DNA from 2 places in the Caloramator sp. ALD01 genome. Region 1 is predicted to be linked to the other one. Evidence: riboswitches for the same ligand, from Rfam matches in the RefSeq annotation. Region 1 holds a riboswitch; the other holds the start of a gene.
What was found. Region 1 has a riboswitch for cobalamin ahead of A3M9_RS13625 (energy-coupling factor transporter transmembrane component T). Riboswitches for the same ligand answer to the same signal wherever they lie in the genome.
Positions count from the first base shown of each region.

Region 2: another riboswitch for cobalamin. It lies ahead of cobT (nicotinate-nucleotide--dimethylbenzimidazole phosphoribosyltransferase); the one in region 1 lies ahead of A3M9_RS13625 (energy-coupling factor transporter transmembrane component T).

Region 1 covers NZ_AXAA01000025.1:16,735-27,577, reverse strand. Annotated here, with positions in the region: gene A3M9_RS0109435 (DUF4430 domain-containing protein) at 1-236, opposite strand, end outside; gene A3M9_RS13630 (ECF transporter S component) at 233-850, opposite strand; partial or broken gene A3M9_RS15075 (energy-coupling factor ABC transporter ATP-binding protein) at 847-1,551, opposite strand; partial or broken gene A3M9_RS15070 (energy-coupling factor ABC transporter ATP-binding protein) at 1,756-2,460, opposite strand; gene A3M9_RS13625 (energy-coupling factor transporter transmembrane component T) at 2,450-3,301, opposite strand; cobalamin riboswitch at 3,471-3,646, opposite strand; gene A3M9_RS13620 ((2Fe-2S)-binding protein) at 3,790-4,242, shown strand; gene A3M9_RS0109410 (putative manganese transporter) at 4,348-5,211, opposite strand; gene A3M9_RS0109405 (SLC13 family permease) at 5,444-6,712, opposite strand; gene A3M9_RS13615 (TRM11 family methyltransferase) at 6,725-7,651, opposite strand; gene A3M9_RS0109395 (GNAT family N-acetyltransferase) at 7,695-8,204, opposite strand; gene A3M9_RS14245 (LysM peptidoglycan-binding domain-containing protein) at 8,362-9,774, opposite strand; gene deoD (purine-nucleoside phosphorylase) at 10,176-10,843, opposite strand, start outside.
Region 2 covers NZ_AXAA01000004.1:90,363-101,205, forward strand. Annotated here, with positions in the region: gene A3M9_RS0103270 (cobyric acid synthase) at 1-1,329, opposite strand, end outside; gene A3M9_RS0103275 (energy-coupling factor transporter transmembrane protein EcfT) at 1,347-2,036, opposite strand; gene A3M9_RS0103280 (energy-coupling factor ABC transporter substrate-binding protein) at 2,002-2,295, opposite strand; gene A3M9_RS0103285 (energy-coupling factor ABC transporter permease) at 2,295-2,996, opposite strand; gene A3M9_RS0103290 (histidine phosphatase family protein) at 2,997-3,569, opposite strand; gene cobS (adenosylcobinamide-GDP ribazoletransferase) at 3,579-4,313, opposite strand; gene cobU (bifunctional adenosylcobinamide kinase/adenosylcobinamide-phosphate guanylyltransferase) at 4,310-4,846, opposite strand; gene cobT (nicotinate-nucleotide--dimethylbenzimidazole phosphoribosyltransferase) at 4,843-5,925, opposite strand; cobalamin riboswitch at 6,086-6,256, opposite strand; gene A3M9_RS0103310 (LTA synthase family protein) at 6,354-8,159, opposite strand; gene A3M9_RS13070 (glycosyltransferase family 2 protein) at 8,134-9,411, opposite strand; gene A3M9_RS13075 (WecB/TagA/CpsF family glycosyltransferase) at 9,412-10,146, opposite strand; gene A3M9_RS0103325 (asparaginase) at 10,647-10,843, opposite strand, start outside.

The DNA of each region.
Region 1 (10,843 bases):
TACTTTCCATAACTACTGTCCTTTAATACATAGGTTATTCCCTTTGATTTTAAAACCTCATCTAAAGCATCAAGGGCGTTAGTCTTTTGTGTCTCTCCCTCTGCAATTATCCCCTGATTGCTCTGAACAACTACATATACACTGCTTGAATTTGCTAAAGCTTGCTTAGGAAGTATTGCTAAAAATTGTAATAGTATAAAGATAGAAAGAACTACTTTGGAAACTGTTTTTTTCATACATCTCCCCCCACTTCTTTAATATATGTTACCTCCAGCCTATTTTTAAATCGTTTTAGTATCTTGTACATTTCATCATAAAATAGAACTGAGAAAATAAAGTTTGAGCTTGAATGGAGTACATCAAATACTAATCCTGATAAATAGGCTATGGTAATTGTTTTTATATTAATAGGCCTGATAAAGCCTATAATATGCCAAAGATTCATAATCCAATCAAACATAAAGCCATAAAGAAAACATATTATTGAAAAATACTCTAATTTTATCTTTTTTCTAATAAAACCCGAAAGCATTCCAACCAATCCCCAAGCAAACATCTGCCATATTGTCCAGGGACCGTGGCCTAGAAAAATATTTGAAACAAAGGCAGCTACATTTCCTACTAAAAAACCAACAAAGGGCCCAAAAACATTTCCAGATACTGCAACTATAAAGGTAGTTGGTTGAACATTTGGAATTGCACCAAAAGGAATTCTAAAAACACCTGCAATTGCACCTAATGTTGCAATAAGCCCTATCTCCTTTGTCCCCATTTTGCTCCTTTCAAAATATATAAAGGCAGCAAATAAAATTAAAATTAAAGAAAGGTTTATAAAAAGTTCAATGTTCACTTATTTCCCTCCAAAGCCTCTATAAACTGTTTATATGTAAAAATTCCTTCCTTAAATTCTCTAATCAATTTGTTTGTCTCAGTTGTATAGAAAATACAATCCTCTAATATCTTCCTATCTCCCATCTCTGCTATCTCACCATTAAACATTAATATAAACTTGTCACAAACCTCTGCTGCAAACTCTATATCGTGTGTAATCAAAATTATAGATACACCTTCATCTGCAAGACTTTTAAGTATTTTCGCTATTTCACCTTTAATATTATTGTCTATTCCCCTTGTAGGTTCATCTAAAAGAAGAACCTTAGGTCTTAATATAAGTGTGTTTGCAAGGGCAAGCCTCTGTTTTTCTCCTCCACTTAAATCCCTTGGATTTTTATCCTTATGTTTATATAAATCTAATTTTTTAAGTATATCATCTACAATGCCTTTATCCTTTATATTAAAATTGTTAAGAGTAAATAGAAGTTCCTCATAAACTGTATCCTTCGTAATATAGTCATTTGGATTTTGAGAAAGATATCCTATTTGCTGTGCCCTATCCTTTACGCTTAATTTATTCATAGTTTTTCCATCTAAAAGTATATTTCCCCTATAATCAACAAGCCCTATGATTGACTTTAAAAGTGTTGATTTTCCTGCACCATTTGGTCCTATTAGGGCAGCTATCTCTCCACTTTTAATGCTAAACCCAACATTTTTTACAGCAGTAAAACTGCCATATTTTACTGTTATACCCTCTACCTTAAGCCTATCTTCTCCTTTTTTTTCTCCTTTATTAATGCTCTTTAAACTTATATCCTTCAACCTACTTTTTATTACTCTACTATCTGAAGGATATTGTTCAATTCCAATCTTTTTCGCAACCTTAATTCTTGAAGGAAGAAATTGATTTACTTCACTATTATTTATCCTATAAGCCTCTTCCTTTGTTCCTACAAATTCAAGCCTTCCATCCTTCATAACTATAAGTTTATCTATACCGTCAAACCATCTTGACACCCTTTGCTCTATGACAATCACATTTATCATAAGCTCTCTATTTATCTTTTTTACAATATTTAATATTTCATCTGCACTAACAGGATCAAGCTGTGAGGTTGGCTCATCCAAAATTATACACCTTGGCATAAATGAAAGTGCTGAAGCTATTGCAACCTTCTGCTTTTGTCCACCAGATAAAGTTGATATATCTCTGTCATATAAATCTGTAATTCCACAAAACTCAAGTGACTCCCATATTCTCTTTTTAATAGTACCTTCATCTAATGCTATATTTTCAAGACCAAAGGCTATTTCCCTATATACCTTATTCATCAAAAGCTGCCTTTCAGGATCTTGAAAAACCATAGTAATAAGCGATGCTCTTCTTCTTTCATCTATCTTTAGTATTTCTTCGTCATCTAAAAGAACCTTGCCTCCTATTTTACCACCATAAAAATTTGGTATTGCTCCTGTTATACATTTTGCAAGAGTGGATTTTCCCGAACCAGAATATCCCGCAACTAAAATAAACTCTCCATCCTTTATTTCTAAATTTATATTATCTAACGCCTTTTCATTAGAGTTTGGATAATAATAATTTAAATTTTGTATCTTAATCTGCATATACATTCTCCTTGTAGTAATAATTAATTACAAAGGTTAAAACAAAAACTAATACACATACCGAAAAGGTAAAAGGATTTAGTGGCAATCTATAATCATCATATACATTGTAATCAGTAACCTTTTTAACAATTAAAAAGTAGAAAATAGATATTATACTTATTATTGAAACCAAATAATCAATATGTTTAAATTTGCTTTTATTAAATACACTTCTTTTGCCTGATAAAAAACCTCTTATGTAGGCAGACTCTGATATATCAAAGGAAGCTTCAAGAGATTCCTCTATTAAAACAATAATAAGTGGAATTTGTGCCTTTATCCTTTGGAATCTACTTTTACTGTTAAACTCAACCCCTCTAACTTGATAAATATCCCTTAAATCCTTTAATTTCTTTTTCATCGTAGGAATGAGTTTAAAACAAACCATAAAAAGCAATGTTGTTTTTGGCATCTTTGAGGAAAAAAAAGATAATGCTGCATCTGAATCTATATAAATTTCAAATATATAAAATAAATAAATTATTATTAGAAGTTTTACTGCAAACAAAACACTATATATTAAATTTTCAAGAGTGATATACTTGTTAAAAACATTAAAGAGCACTACCACTCCTGCATTAACAAATAGTAAATTTATAAAAACTGTTATAGCTAAAAGAGGTAAAAATACCTTAACTGTTGAAATTATAAGTTCCTTTTTATTAAAATATAAAAACACAGCTAATTCACAAATTAAAATACTGAATAAAATCAAAGGATTTATAGTTAAAAAGGATATAGAAACCATCATTAGTGCATATAAAATTATAGACAATATATGTAAAGAATCTCTATTCATTTTTTTCACTCCATAAATGATTATCTATGATTAAATATTGAAAATATCTAAGTTAATTTTATTAAATACTATACTTCTATTTATAATTCCCTTTTATCATAAAAAAAAGGCCCAGTAAGGGCCTTAAAATACTATGCTTAATATTTTAAGTCTCCCTTCCCTCCGAAGGTAACTTTATCCCTTTACAGGCAGGTTTCCTGGCTTGTGGTTCATCCTCTACCTAACCTTCCCAATAAGGTGGTATACTTAGGCTTCGTCACCACTCACAGTAGCGGGGGCTGCAACGGATTTTAACCGTTTTCCCTTTTAACCATAAAATATGGCACCTGTAAAAATATTTACTTTTCAAGTATAATATATAATATTCTAAGAAAATAATCAACGTTTTTTTAAAATTTTCTTTATATTTATCCAAGTTAACATTTTACTATTTACTTAATCATAATTTTAATATAAACTAATTTAAAACAGTATTTCGGAGGGATGGTATGGAATATATTTGCCCATTATGTAAAACTGAAGGAGACATAGTACAAAGAATAACTGTTGAAAGTCTTGTTAATGACCACTTTAAAAAACATTTAAAATCCAGCGAATATGGTCTATGTAAAAATCCAGATTGCGATATAGTTTATTTTAACAATGAAACATCGGAAGTATATTTCCAAAGAGATATAAAGGTACCTGTTTGGTATAAAAATCAAGAAAATCCTATCGTGTGCTACTGTGGAAATGTTACCTTGAAGGATATCATCGAACTTGTAGTTGAAAAGCAGGAGGTTAAGACGTTTCAAGAATTAGTTAATGCAACTGGTGCTATGAAAAACTGCCGATGCAAAACACAAAATCCATCAGGAAAGTGCTGCAAAGAGGTTTTAGAGGATGCCTTTAATTATGCCATAAGTCTAATTAGCGATAAACCTAATCAAAATCTTTTATGAAAATAAATACGTTTTTAGATATTAATATATAAAAAATAGAATTTAGCCCCATTAAGGATATATTAACCTAAAATTCCTTTTTGGGGCTTTTTAATATAAAACTTATTAATAAGTTATAAGTGATATGACTGCCATTAATAAAACTCCCGTTAAGGCACTTATACCATAAAGAAGCCCTATAATTTTTACCGCATCAAGCTTATTTTTAGACTCCTTTACTAAAAATATTAAACCTAAGCCTGCATTTGCACATAGCCCTGCAATTGCACTTTCAAAACTTATTATTCCTAAAACAAAAGCTTGAATTATTCCAACTGAAATTGCACAGTTTGGAATAAGTCCAACCAATGAAACAAACATAGGCTGCAAATAGGATGATTTACCTAAAATACCTACACTTTTATCAATTTGGAAGGTTTCCACTAAGTATCCAAGTGCTAAATTAATTAAAAACATATATACAAATATCTTCAGGCTCTTTTTAATTGAGTGATATAGAACTTCTTTGAAATCAAAGTGGTCTGTTAAACACTCATCGGTGGCTGCAAGTTCTGCTCCTGTATCGTTTACTTCATTTACTCTGGACTTTAGTACAAAATCAACTAAATATCCCCAAACAACAGCAATGCTGAATTTTAGAATAATAAAAGGTAGAACCTTATCCATAGCTTCTGTATTTGAAATTAATACAGGAAGTGCCTCATCAGAGGTTGCTAAAAATATTGATAAAAGTGTACCTAATGTAATATAACCCTGAAAATAAAACATAACTCCAAGTATTGAAAAACCACACTGTGGCACAATACCAAGGGCTGCACCAATTATAGGTCCAAACTTTCCTGCACTTTTTATCTTATAATCATACTTTTTTCCAATCCTATGTTCAATGAACTCGATGAAAACAAAGGCTACTATAAGTATAGGTAGTGTTATTATTGTATCGTGCAATGCCTCGTGTAAAAATTCCATAATACCCCTCCTCTATTTGCAAATAATTTGCATTATCTATTATAATATTATTCCCAAATTATATCAATATATACATAAAATTTTAAATATTAGTTTCACATTAAATAAAAACACCATAAGCAATGTGAAGCAAAAGATATATACCTACAAGCTCTAAAGCTTATTTTATACATCTTGTTACTTCACTAATTGTTTATGGTGTCATAAAAATATTATTTTAAAACTTAAAAACCTACATCCAAATTAACCAAGCTACTATATATCCAGATATCACCGCAGATAGTGTAAAAGGTATGCTTAATTTCATAAAATCCTTTGCCTTAACTTCATATCCTTCATTTCTTAAAATACCCAGTGTAGTTATATTAGCCGATGCACCAATTGGAGTAATATTTCCACCTAATGTTGCACCAACCAAAAGTCCATAGTATAGAACATATGGTTCAATCCCTATACCAGCTGCCACCTTTGCTGCAACAGGAAGCATTGTTGCTGTATATGGAATATTATCAATAAAGGCTGAAACCACAACAGAGAACCAAACAAATAGGGAATATATTGTAAATAGTCCCCCATTACCAAACTTTAAAAATAGTTTGCTAATGTCGTTAATAACTCCAACTTCTGTTATTCCGCCTATTATTATAAAAAGAGACATCAAAATTAATATCGTCTGGTAATCTATTTGTAATAGGGTAACATTTAGGGCATCTTTATTTTTATTAATTAAAAGTTCCTTAATTAATCCTATTTGCAATAAAATAACACATATTAAACCATTTGTAATGGAAGGTTTATTTGGTATAAATGATGCTAAAATTAAAAGAACAACCATTGATAAAATAAGATATGTTGGGAACATATCCTCAACCTTTTCCCTCTCTTCAAGGTGGATAGGCTGATTGTATTTTCTAAAAAATACTACAAGAACAAAGGCTGACACTATCGCACCAAGCTGAACTATAAAAAATAGTCCTATTCTTCCCTTGAAAAAGAAGAAATCTAAAAAATCCATATTTGCAAATCCACCAAGAAGCAGTGATGTAGTATCACCAACCAATGTTGCAGCTCCCTGTAGATTTGAAGAAATAGATATTGCAATTAGCATATATACAGGTGAAATGTTTATTCTTCTTGCTAAATTTAGTGCAACTGGTGCAACTATAAGGACTGTTGCAACATTATCTATAAAGGCTGAAACAATCCCTGCAAATAAAGATAGAGATATAATAACCCATTTTACAGAACCCACCCTATCGACTATAAAATCAGCCATTGCGGCAGGCATCTTGGATTCAATAAAAAGTGAAACTATTCCCATCGTACCTGTAATCATTAAAATAACATTCCAATCTATAGTGCTAAAGACCTTGTTGTAAGGAAGAATTCCCAATATCACAAACAAAAATGCCACAACAACTGCTACCTGCGTTCTATATTTTGGCATAAGTATTAGAAGTAGGTACGTCAATAAAAATAATATTAATGCTAAAGTTTTCATCATTCGTCCCCCTTATTTCAATATACATTTAAATATAAACCTCTTAAAATGCTTTTTAGGCACTACTGCATAATCTACTACTTTAAATCCAGCCTCATCTAATTCCTTTTTAATATCACTTACAGCAGCAATCACAGCCTCCTTTGTTATTCTTGCCGCAGACTTTAAAATATGCATTATCTCTTCATCGGAGGTTATTGATAAAATTCCATAGGGTAAATCAATTATAGCCAAATCATATTTTTTATCCACATTAGCTATATCTTTATTTTCAACCTTTACATCATATCCGAAAAACTCAATATTTTTTACTGCATTCTCTACTACCTTATCATTTATATCATAACCTTCTATATCTACTGAAAGTGCCGCTGCCTCAAGAAGAACTGTTCCTACACCGCAGCAGGGGTCTACAACCTTTTTATTAAGATTATCCCCAAGACCTATGTTTAGCATACTTCTTGCTATTCTAACAGGAAGTGCATTGCAGTAATAAACAGGTTTATGTTCGTGCTTATGCCATTCTCCACTATTTTTTATGTATCTTCCAAATATCCAAGTTCCATCAACTAAAGTTAATGCAAACATAACTTTAGGATTATAAACATCAACATCTCCCTCTATTCTCTCTCCAATTATCCCCTCAAGCCTATGCTTTTCATTAAATTCAACCTTTACCTTATCATCTACATCAAAATACTTTACTTTGTATTTTTCTTGGTTTAAATTAAGCTCCTCAACCTTTTTAATTAATTCATTAAAACTATTTGAACTTGCTAAAATATCTATTTTATACTTTATAAAAACACTTCTATCTATATCAAAATCCTTTTCACTTAAAAAATATTTTTCACTTAAATCCTTATTAAAAATTACCCTCATCTCTAAATTGCATAGTTCAGCTTCATCTGGCCTGTAATTAATGTAATACAAAAACATACTCTCACCTCAAAATTTAAGGCTGCATAACGCAGCCTAATTATCAATGCTTTATATTATCCCATACATAGGCTATTTTTGCAACCTTTCTACCTTCAACATCAACTACAGCTTCTCTAAATATTTTTCCTCCCATTTTTTCATAAAACCTTCTGTTTTTATTATCCTTATAGGTCCAAACAATTAAATTTTTAATGTTTTCTTCAGCCAACTTTTCTACTGCAGCATTAAAAAGCATTGTTCCTATCCCCTGACGTTGATAGTCACTATACACATAGATTGACTTAATAACTCCTTGATAGTTTTCAAAGCCATCTGTTGAAAATACAATAAATCCAACTAATTCTCCGTCTTCATTCTCTGCAACAAACATAAATTCTCTTGTTTCTGGATCTTCAAATAGTCTATCAAGCCAAGTATCCTCAAGTTCATCATAGGTTCTATGTTCTAAAAATTCATTTGGAATTATTCCCTCATAAGTATCCTTCCAAACATCCATGTGTATCTTGGCGACAGACGGGACATCACTTGGAATAGCTTCTCTAACCAACATTACAACTCCTCCAAAATATAATCTTATTATATTTATATAAAATCTACGAATTTATTTTACATTTTTATTATACAAAAGTAAAGAAAACTTAGAGGGAATAAAGCTCTATATTTATCTTTTTTTCCTTAAATATCGTAATTATTTATATTTATTTAAATTATAGTCCTGCTGCTGTGTTAATATTCCTATAATGTGCCTCAACATATTCATTTGATGTATCCTGACTGTGTGGGAGACTATTTTTTAAGTATAAATCAAAATGGCCTGTTACTCCATTATTTGTAATTGTCTGTGCACTGTGGGGCATACCAGATAATGAAGCTGCTATGTTCATACCATCCTTATATATAACAACTGGCCTTGGATTCCACTGCCAAGTTCCAAATAAGCTCCTCATTACCTCTGTATCCTCTACTGTTAAAGGTTCCACATCACTATGGTTGTATCCTCCCATCATCTTTACTTTAAACTGTTTGCCTGTCTGAACATCGACTATTGTAAATATATCTCCTCTTTTTATTATGTACTGTCCCTCTAAAAACCAATCTACAATTTTGCCCCTTGTTGAAGGATAGGTTGCTTCACCTGGGGTAACTGTATATACCCTTGGTGCATATCCTGATATTGCTATTTTATCCCCAGCATCAAGCCAATCATCGGGAGACATATAATTATATCTTAATATGTTGTCAACTGTAGTGTTAAACTTTTTAGCAACAGAATAGACAGTATCCCCAGGTTGCACCACATAAGTAACAGCAGGCCACTCATATACAGGAGTTGGAGTTATTGTAGGTGGTTTTACTTCCTCTACATTCTTCTCTGGAATAAAAAGCCTCTGACCAACATTTATTATATCTGTTGTCAAATTGTTTAATCTTTTTATCTCATCCACTGATACCATAAAACTTTGGGCTATCTTCCATAGTGTATCCCCTGATTTTACTGTATAGAAGCTTCCATAGACAATATTCTCTTTTACCTTTAATATCTGCCCTGGATATATAGTATCTGTAGTCATATTATTTAAAGTTTTAAGTTGAGAGACTGAAATACCAAAGGTTTGAGCTATTTTCCATAATGTATCTCCCGATTTTACTGTATATGTATCATAATAGGTTAATGATTCCTTTATCTCTTCCCTCAATCTTAAGGTTTGACCAACATATATAGTATCGGTTTTTAAATCATTGAGGCTCTTTATTTTATCTATAGAAACACCAAAGGTTTGAGATATTTTCCATAGAGTATCTCCTGATTTTACTGTATAAAATTCTGGAATTTGCTGTGAAGTAGTAATAGATGCCTTTGCCTTTGTCCCTAATGCATCCATCCCAAGAGGTATAGTTGCAAGGAGCATAGTTCCAAGCATTATTTTAGCAGAGGATATTTTTATGTTTGGGAATTTATCTTCTATTATTTTTTGAACATATTCCTTTAAATCCTGAGAGTTTTTCTTTATAATTTCGCCAAGTTCAGTTGAAAGCTCTACTGAATTTGTATTTACATAAAGTATAAGTACATAATCATCTGTATGTCTTTCTAAATTGTATCCACGAAAGATTGACATAATAACACCTCCTTCCATTTATTTTTTCCAAATATGAAGATTTATATTTATCAAAAGGATATAAAGCAAAAAATCCTCCATAGGCGGATTCAGATTGTTGACAAACCTGTTTGGTATCTAAAATCTGAAAAAGCCCCATGAAAGGATTTCAATAGGCTCTTTCATGAGTTTTAGCAAATCTTGCTTTTCGACTTTAAAAAAGTCCGTAATTCGGCACAGGATGTGCCGAGCCGAGCAGTCATCAGGACGATGACATTGCGAGGGTAGGACTTTTTTAAACAAAGAAAAGCTTAGATTTGCTTAACGAAATGAACCAATGCCCAAGAAATCCTTCATGGGGCTATGCAACATCATATAATTATTTCAACAATCTGAAAAAAATCCGCCATAGGCGGATTTTTTCAGGCTAAATTTAATGCTATTTCCATCATCTTTGTAAATGTAGTTTGTCTTTCTTGTGCTGTTGTTTCTTCTCCTGTAATTACGTGGTCTGAAACTGTTAAAATTGTTAATGCATTTACTCCATATTTTGCTGCAAGAGTGTATAGTGCAGTTGTCTCCATTTCAACTGCTAAAACTCCATACTTTGCCCATATCTTATAGAATTCTCTATCATCGTGATAGAAGGAGTCTTCTGTTAATATATTTCCTACCTTAACATCTATACCATTATTTTTTGAGTATTCATAAGCCTTGTATAGAAGATCAAAGCTTGCTGCAGGGGCATAATCTAATCCATTGAAGTTAATTCTATTTATATTTGATGTAGTACAGGATGTCATTGCCAATATAATATCTCTAACCTTTATATTTTCATTTATTGCACCGCAAGTTCCTATTCTAATTAGGTTCTTTACTCCATAGGAATTGATTAATTCATTTACATATATTGATATTGATGGAACTCCCATACCTGTTCCTTGAACTGAAACTCTCTTGCCTTTATAGTATCCTGTAAAACCATACATTCCTCTTACTTCATTGTAGCATTCAACATTTTCTAAGAAATTTTCTGCTATAAACTTTGCTCTAAGAGGGTCACCAGGTAATAGAACTGTTTCTGCTATTT
Region 2 (10,843 bases), on a different contig from region 1:
CGACCTTCTTTCCTCTAATCCCTTTTTTCTTCTTATTTTGTTTAATATATAACTTCTAAATTCTCCAGAATCAAATATTCCGTGAACATAAGTTCCGTAGAACCTATCTTCCCTGCAATCTCCATCCATTCTATCCTTTAAAAACACAAATGGATTTTTATTATCTATGGTAATTCCCATATGTATTTCATACCCATAAATTTTATTTAAAAAGGCAGTGCCTTCTACTCTCTCAAGCCTTTTTTCCTCTAAAAATAAAGTCTTTGTATCAAATATACCTATTCCCTCTTCATATGTACCCTCTTTAACCTCAACACCATATTTATCAAATATTTCTTTTCCCATCATTTGATATCCACCACATATACCAAATACAATCCCCTCAAAATTTCTTATTGCACTATCAAAGCCCTTCTCCTTTAACCATCTTAAATCAGATATAGTATTTTTACTTCCTGGAAGGATAACCAAATCCGCGTCAGCCATCTCCTCTGGTCTTGAAATAAACTTTAGAGATACATCCTCCTCAAATTTAAAGCAATCAAAGTCAGTAAAATTAGATATCTTAGGCAGTTTTATAACTGCTACATTTATTCCATTTTTTATAAAGTTCTTAAATCCCGATGCACTGTCCTCATCATCAAGATTGAATTCAAAATATGGAACTACTCCAATAACCTTTACTGGAATAAGTTCCTCTAACATCCTTATACCAGGCTCAAGCAGTGATTTATCACCTCTAAATTTATTTATTATAACTCCCTTTATTCTTTTTCTTTCCTCCTCCTCAAGGAGCATATAGGTACCATAAATTTGAGCAAATACTCCTCCTCTATCTATATCGGCAACTAAAATCACATTACTATCTGCCATCTCTGCCATTCCCATATTTACAAAATCATCCTTCTTAAGATTAATCTCTGCAGGACTTCCAGCACCCTCTATAACAACCACGTCATACTTTTTTTCAATTTCTTTATATATTTCATATATCCTGTTTTTTAATTTAGGCTTAAAGGTAAAATACTCCTTTGCCCCCATATTTGAAATCGGTTTTCCCATAAATATAACTTGACTTTTATGGTCTGTTGTAGGTTTTAACAAAATTGGATTCATATATACCTCAGGCTCAATATTTGCAGCATATGCCTGTAGTGCTTGTGCTCTTCCCATCTCATATCCTTCAATTGTTACAAATGAATTTAGAGACATATTTTGAGATTTGAAGGGACAAACACTATATCCATCCTTAAAAAATATCCTGCAGAGGGCTGCTGCCGTTAAACTTTTTCCACAGGATGATGATGTACCTTGTACCATTATCTTCATATAATCACTCCTAAATTTTAAAAGGATAAAAATGTTAATATAGATAGATATAAAACTATAAAGGCTAATCTCTTAGGACTAAAACTAAATTTTCGAAGACTTGAACTTCTACCCACATAACATCTTGTATTTAGTGCATCCTTTACTTCTCTGTATCTCTTTAAAGTATTTATAAAAAGGACAGCAGAGAGCCTTCCTGTATCCTCTATCTTTGCCTTTATTCCCAAAAATCCACATCTTGACCTCATTGATTTATTTATAATCATAAGTTCATCCTCAAGTACAAATAGGAATCTAAACATCATCTCCATAATCTCTGCTGTATCCCTTAAAAAGGAAACACCTTTAATAGTACCTATGATATCATCCATAGGGGTTGTAAAGATAAGAAGGGTTAACATCAATGAACAAAAAAGCGTCCTAAAAAGAATTATTATCAAAATACCTATTCCAAGTTCAAAAGAATAAACAACAGCTGATAAAAAGGAAAATCCTACTATACCAAATACATACTTTAAAACTAACCTCTTTGGTGTTTTAAAATATATATGTAAAAAAATTATTACAATTGAATTTATAAAAATTAATTTAACATTTTCACAGTTGCTTACTATTACAATCGAAACTATACAAAACAGCATTTTCTCCACAGGATGTATATATCTTGCACTGCTATTTCTTGAATACATATCCACACTCTTTAACATTCTTCTTCCTTCCTACATAGTAGCCTATAAAATATGCACCTAATCCCGCCTGAAGTGCAAATAAAAGACTTTCTATCTCTCCTGATGGTGGTTCCCATACTGAATTAAACCAAGGCTTATAGTTTTCATCTATTTCAACAATCCTCTCCTCAATTAGGTCATCTGCACCTCCAAATTCACCTCCCCTTGAGCCTACAAATAGGGATATAACAACTAAAAATGCACAAAGGGAAAGTAAAAACACATTTTTTCTATTCATCATTTCACCTCCAAAATCTTCAATTCTTCTGATGCGTTTTTTGTTATATATTCATATATAACAACCGTTAATATTCCCTCCATAACTGCAAGGGGAATTTGCGTAACTGCAAATATTGAGATAAATTTAATAAAGGAACTTAAAAATCCTGCTTTATTAAAGGCAAGTGCAAGTTGCACAGACGTTATGATATAAGTTGTAAAATCACCTAAAAAGGCTGCTAAAAATACAGCTAAATTTCTATTTTTATTCTTTAAAAGTTTATATGTAAAAAACGCTATAAATGGTCCTACTACTCCCATTGAAAAGGTATTTGCACCAAGTGTTGTAATTCCACCGTGGGCCAACAGCAGTGCTTGAAAAATAAGAACTATCATAGATAAAAACGCTGTTACAAAAGGCCCAAATAAAATTGCCGCAAGTCCTGTTCCTGTAGGATGTGAACAAGAACCAGTAACGGATGGAAGCTTTAGTGCAGACAAAAGAAAAATAAAAGCTCCAGATAGTGCAATTAGCATCTTAATCTCCTTTTCCTTTGCCCCTTTAATTTCAATCGCTCCCTTTATTACAAATGGAAACATTAAAACATAATAAAGGGCTGCCCAAAAAGGTGGCAGTAATCCTTCTCCTATATGCATTGCATATACAATTTTGGGTAAAAGAAATAAAATTAAAAATAGAAACAGTTTTTTGTTTTTCATTTAGACCCCTCCATTTAATTTTTTTATGTACCAATAACAACCATCATAGGTTGTTATTATTGACATATTACAGTTTTCTATTTCAAATTTGTAAAAATAATCATAACTTTCAAATACTAAGGAGAGCATACAACGTATTACTCCTCCTGATGTTACAATTAATATATTTCCTTCTTCTTTTTTTATATCATCTAAAAAATCTTCAACTCTTTTAAAAAGCTCCATAAGGCTCTCACCCTGTGGAATCTTATAATTTTTATAGTCTCTACACCAGGCACTATACTCCTCTTTAAACTCCCTTTGAATTTGCATATAGTCCTTCTTTTCAAATATTCCAAAATTAAGTTCCAACAGCCTTTCATCGACTTCAAAATCTCCAAAATAGGCAGCCGTCTGCCTGCATCTTTTAAGGGGACTTGATATTATTCTTTTAAACTCTACATTACTTTTTTTACTCATATATCTAGCCTGATTGTGCCCAATCTCGGATAACTCTTCATCTGTTACCCCTATATATCTTTTATGCTCGTTTGACTCAACACTTCCGTGCCTTAAAAGATACAAATTCAGCATAGCGTCACCTCAAAACTTTAAAAGCATTATAAAAAAACCTATTACCTCACATATTTCTATGCAGGCACCATAGACATCTCCTGTAAGTCCTCCAATTGTTTTATAGGACTTTAACATTAAAAGTATTGCAAAGGCTAAATCAATAAAAAATATATAAAATGCTACATATCCTAAATACCAAAATGCAATAGGCATAAAGCTTGAAAATGCCAATATATAATAAAGTTCTGACCTGTTTTGAGTAATTTGAGCACCTAAACCATCTTTTTTGGCACTTTTTCCAAAGGTAAACATAAAGGCAGCAGTTAGTCTTGCAAAGGCAAGGGAAAACATAAGAGTAAGTAGCATTGATTTATAGGATATTTTAGATAGGAGTAAAAACTTTGTTAAAATATCAAATACAATTGCAACAACTCCAAAGGCTCCTATCCTTGAATCCTTCATTATTTCAAGTATTCTCTCTCTGTTTCTTGAGGAAAAAAAACCATCACAGGTATCGGATAATCCATCAAGATGAAAGCCTCCTGTTATAGCAATTAAACATAAAACTGAAAAGAGTGCTGCTATTTGATTATCTATTGGGTGTAATAAATAATAGGGTATGTATCCTAAAGAGCCTATTAATACACCTATATATGGGTAGAAAAATGTACCCCTTGATAAAGTCTTTTTGTCTATCTCTACTGAAACAGGTATTGGTAGCCTTGTTAAAAATTGAAGTGTTAATATTAAAGATTTAATCATTTTATTTTTACAGGAATACCACAGACTACTAAGAAAACTTCATCACAAAGGCTACCAAGCCTAACATTTACCCTTCCCTGTATATCTCTAAAGGCTCTTGCTATTTTGTTTTCTGGTACAATAGAGTATCCTACCTCATTTGTAACTAAAACTAAGTTTCCTCCTATATTTCTAACCGCTTGAATTAAATTTTTTAACTCCTCCAAAACCTTCCCCTCAACCAATAGCTTTGTCTCCTCATCTATATCATCTAACTGGTATGTCATCTCAAACATAATATTTGAAACTAAATTTGTTACACAGTCTAAAAGGTAGTTTTTTTCTTCTCCAATTGCCTCCTTTAAACATTTATACCCCTCAAAGGTTCTCCATTCTTTTGGTCTTCTTAATCTATGGAGCCTTACCCTCTCCTTCATCTCCTCATCCTCAGCAAGTGATGTTGCTATATAGACAACATCATCATTACCACTTAAGATTTCTTCTGCGTAACTACTCTTTCCAGATCTCACCCCACCTGTTACAAGCGTTATCATATTGCCTTCTCCTCTCTTATATCTATAAGAAAATTATTCACTATGTTAGCATCCTCAAAACTGCCCATATCCCTCATCATTTTTTGGGAAGCTTCTATTATAAAAAAGGCAAATGGACAGCCTGAACCCTCACCTAATCTCATATTTAGATTCAGCATAGGCTCAAGTCCTATTTCCTTCATCATATATATTGCACCTGGTTCTGCAGATAGATGGGATGGAAATATATAATCCTTTATTTTAGGATTTAATCTTACTGCACAAAGGGCTGCTGCAGATGATATAAAACCATCTATTACAATTGGAACTCTATTTTTGGCAGCTCCTATAAAACATCCACATAATCCTGCTATATCAAGTCCTCCAACCTTTGCTAAAACATCTATCGGGTCATTTTGATTTGGCTTATTTACATCAAGTGCCCTCTTTACAACTTCAATCTTGTGTCTATACTGTTCCTCCGTTAAACCTGCTCCCTTACCTACAACAACATCTGGTTCAAGATTAGATAATGCACACAAAACTGCTGCAGATGTTGTTGTATTTGCAATTCCCATCTCTCCTGTTCCTAAAAGGTTATATCCCTTTTTAACAAGCTCATCTACAATAGCTATACCAACTTCAATTGCCTCAACTGCCTCCCTATACTCCATTGCAGGCCCCTTTGCTATGTTTTTTGTTCCCCTCATTATCTTTTTATTTATTATCTTAGTGTTATTAAATTCAGCATCTACGCCTATATCCACCACTGTTAAATCTGCCTGTACCATATCTGCAAAGACACATACACCAGTAATTCCCCTTGTAAAGTTTTCTGTTACTATTCTTGTTATATCCTTAGGACAAGCACTTACACCCTCCTCCACAACCCCATTATCTGCACACATAATAACAATGTTTTTCTTTAATCGACTATTTACTAAATTTCCTGTTATTCCAGCCATCCTTGCCGCTATCTTTTCTAAAGTTCCAAGACTTCCTATAGGTTTTGTTAGATTATCAATTCTCTGCCACGCTTCCTCTATTTTTTCTTCATATAATGGTTGTATTTGGTTTAAACTATCCCTTAAAAGTTCCATATTAATCCCCCAATCTATGTAAAATAAAAAAGCCTCCAAGGAAATGGAAGCTTTTATTTTTATTTCAAGTAAGTTCCATATAATGTTTGAACTTACCAAATAAAAAAGCCTGCAAAAAGGGCAGGCTGTTATTCAAAACTTTGCCATTCCCTTCCCTCCGAAGGATTAGCACATCAAAGGCAGGTCTCCTGGCTCACGGGTCATCCTCCTCCTACCTTCCCAGTTTCCCAGTGGTTAGGATTCGTCTCCGTCTACAGTAGCGGGGGCTGCAGTGGATTTTCACCACTTTCCCTATTAAGCTAAAATAAGCACCCTTGACGCTCTTATTCACTTTTCAAATTTATTTTACACTATATATATATTATATTTCAACAATTTTTAGAAATTTTATTTTTAGATTTAATCAAAAACTTTATACAATACATATTCTATCTATTGATATATTTAACAATTATATTGTTATTCTTTAGTATTTTATTTATTTTATCTTCAATTCTTTTATCAATTCTCCTTAACTCATTTAAATCATAATCTTTATACTTATTAGTAAACATTAAATATACCCTATTTTTTTCTTTAAATATTCCCTGTGGTAGATATACATAATCCTTTTTCCTAAATACAGATTTACTAATTTCTGTAGTTGGTTTGTTTATTCCAAAAAGATGTAGAACTGTTGCATATATGTCTGCCTGTCCATATATGCCTTCTGTCTTACCTGTAACAGCTTTATCTGGCAACATTACAAGTCCCCAAACCTTGAATTGATTATACCAATCATAGTCATCCTCAATTTTAATATTTAAAAACTTTGACAGCTCATCCCTAAAATTATATGGTATTCCGTGGTGATCTCCATATATTATTATAACTGTGTCTTTTAATATACCTTCTTTTTCTAAACTATCAATGAACATTCCTATTTGCCTATCCAAATAATGAATTGACTTTAAATAATCTCCCATCAATGTACCTTCTAATTCTCCAACATTTAATTCATTTTCAAACTTTTTATCTCTAAATGGATAATGGGTAGACATTGTTATAACCATATTATAAAAGGGTTTTGGCATTAACTTAATATACTCTATGCTTTGCTTTAAAAAACTTTCATCTGATAAACCTAATAAGATTTTTTCGTCTATTTTATAATCATTTTTGTTATAAAATCTATCTATTCCAATATTTCTATAAACAATACCTCTATTCCAAAATGACTCATCATTGGGATGCATAACAAAGGTTTTATATCCTAAATCTTTAAATAATCTGGGTAGAGAATTATTAAATTTATTATTTGTATAATATACAGGTATATCCGGTATGGATAATAAACCGTTATTTACAACAAACTCAGCATCTGATGTACCACCAATAGATGTCTGAATATACAAGTTAGGAACTTCATAATATTCTTTTGCTAATTTATTTAAATTTGGTGTTATCTCTATACCATTTATCTTTTTCCCTATTACAAAACCTTGAAAGGACTCTAATTGTAATAACAATAAATTTTTACCATAATATTTACCATATAGCCAATCTTTTTCGTTATAATATTTCAAAGAGTCATTTGCTTCCTTTATCTCGTTTGTACTATATATGGAGGATATATTTTTTATATATCTCTTTAAGTCTAAATAATGATACATTAAAATATTAGTTGATGAGGCTATCATATGCTTATTATAAAATTGATTAAACACTGTACTATTTTTCATTTTAGCATATGCAACTGTGGAAGTTACTGATATAACTCCAGCTAACGCTAAAACTGATAATTTCGTTAATATATCCATATATTTTAAATTTAATATATCCTTTTTTATCTTATTAAACACAAATCTTATAATAATTACATATAATATATCCACTACAAAAACTAACATAAAATTAATAGAAAAATTTCTATTTATTGATTCTGATACATCATCTATATATTTTATACTTCTTAAATTAAATATTGATACTAAGTCTTTAAAATAGGTATAATTCAGTATATTTACTATCAATATAAATGATATTAATAGATTAAATACTATACTATATTTAATAAAATTTTGTGTTCCAAATAAACTCAATATAAATAATAAAATAAAAGCTACTCCCAATAATGAGATAAAATTAATTAAGTTGTTATTTATATTCACAATATTATTAAATACTAATATCTTAAATATTAAAACAATGACAAATGTTAGATATAAACTAAATACTCTGACAACTTTGTTCAATATCTACACCTCCATCCCTTCCTTCTCTATTTTGTATTTCTTCTATTGTTAGACTTCTTGTATGAATCGTATGAACCCATTGTTTCTCTTTTCTCTTTATCCATCCCATAACTGTAACCGGGAACCAAGTTAAACCATAAAAATAACAAGGAATTAAACCTAAAATATATTTTAATGCTACTCCTTCTTTTATTAATATTAGTATTGGAATTATATAATTAATCCCTAAACTTATTCCTAATAACCAAAGAGGTAATATTATTTTACTGAACCATATCTCTGGAAATAAAATCTTTAGAAATAACATTACCAAAACAAATAAATTGGCTATTACCTTTGATGGCTGTAATAGGTAAAATGCAGCATCTAACGCAACTATATCTCTATCCTTAATAGCCTTTCTAAATAGGGCTGTTGTATATCTGTATGCACAATCCCAGTGTCCTTGCATCCATCTAATTCTTTGTCTTATGGATGCCTTTAACGTTAAAGGTTTTTCATCATAGATTTTGGCTTCGTGTTCCCAATGCACAGTTATCCCCTTTAACACACATTTCATAGAAAACTCCAAATCTTCTGTCAAGCTTAATGCATTCCATCCTAATTCCTTTAATGTATTGTAGTCTACACAGAAGCCTGTACCACCTAATGCTGCACATAATCCCAAATTCTCCCTTGCAAGCTGGAAAGCTCTACTTGTTATCCAGTAAGCTAATGCACTTGATACTGTAATCCAGGAATCATCTGGATTTTTTGTATCTAAATAACCTTGTATTACTTTATTCCTCTCTAATAATCTATTGTTCATTTTTAGCAAAAAGTTCTTTGAAACAAGATTATCTGCATCAAATATACATATTGCATCATATTTCTTCTTTAAATTAAATAAATACTCCTCAAAAAATTCCTTAAGTGCATATCCTTTACCCCTCAGCTCATCATTAAATCTCTCATAGACAATTGCCTCTGCTTGTCTTGCTATGCTTGCTGTATTGTCTGTACAATTATCAGCTATTACATATATGTCATATAATTCCCTTGGATAATTAAGCTTTTTTAAATTGTCCACTATACTTCCTACAACTGAACTCTCATTATGTGCTGCCACAACTAATGCAAAGGATTTTATAGGTTTAAAATCCTTTCTTTTATTTAGCCTAAATCCCCACAAGGATATTAAACTATAATAATAAATAAATCCTAAATAATAAATCTGTAGTAAAAAAAATATTGATATAACTACAAATTGCAACTACATCTCCTCCTCCTGTGTAGCATAATTTAAATTAAGCTGTTTAAGTTTTAAACTTAACTCCAAAATATAAAAATTAAATAATAAAATCGAAAATATCTTTTTAAACCTTTTTGGCTCATTTAATGCTCTCCAAAACCACTCCAATTTTAATCTTATGAAGACTTTAGGTGCCCTCCTTTTATAACCTGAAAGAACATCAAAGGCACCACCAACAGGAACAATTAATCTTACATTTAATTTGTTAAAGGCTCTATATATAAATTCTTCCTGCAAAGGTGAACCCAATGCTACAAACAATATCTCTGCTCCGCTGTTGTTTATTTCCTCTATTACTTTTCCCTCATCATAACCAAATCCACATTTATTTCCTACTACATTAACACCCTGTCTTTTTAACTTTTCAGTTAATCTATTATTTACTTCTTGTTTTGCCCCAAATAAATATATAGGTCTATCTCCTTTATTGTTTACTATATATTGCATAACCTCTATTCCTGCAATCTTATTTACTTCTACTCCATTAATTTTTTTGGCAAAATATACAGCACTAATTCCATCAGGTATTAAATAATACTTCTCCACTAAAGGTAGATTATTAAATATAATATTGTTTAGAATCTCTCCATTTGCAGAATATAGGCAAATCTTATCTAATGTAAATAAATAATCTATAATATCCTTAAAATTTCCATAAATAAATTTAAAACCTAAAATAGGTGTAATATTAAACATAGTGACACCTCCAAAAATACCTATATATCACCCTTATTTTGATAATCAAAATAATGTGGTTTTTTATAATTTATTGGATGCTAATTAAAAAGAGTTTAATTGTATGTAGACTATGAGGAATTTATATGTACAAAGATAAAGCAATTATGAGATGTTATTAAATTTATGTTATTTTATTGATATGTGCTTAGATAAATTTTAATATACTATTAGGACTTATTTACTATAATAATAAACTAAAATGTATCTAATTTGTACCGGGATTTAGAGGAAATATAGGAAATGCAAATAATATTATAGTTAGTAATTCCATAAAGAACTCTTTAGTAGTAAACAGTCTCCTCCATTAAGCACATTATCCACAGAACTACTAATAATTAAATTTTGAGTTATCTCATTTTATAAAAACTATAAGCTTAATTATAAGTAAAAGAGTTCCACTATCAAATATTTGTTAATGGAACTCTTTTACTTATAAAATATTATTTTTTAACATATTATCATATCTTTTTCATCTCAACAACCGCCCTAAGCTCTCCTACCTTAACCCCCTTATTATTTAGATTTGGAGGGTTTTTGAAGTTTAAGAGCCTATTTATTTCATTATAATTTAGTATCTTTAAATCCTCCAATATCTTCATAACCGCAGGATAAAGGGCTCTATAGTTTCCGTCCTCTATTTTAACTGCTATTCCTA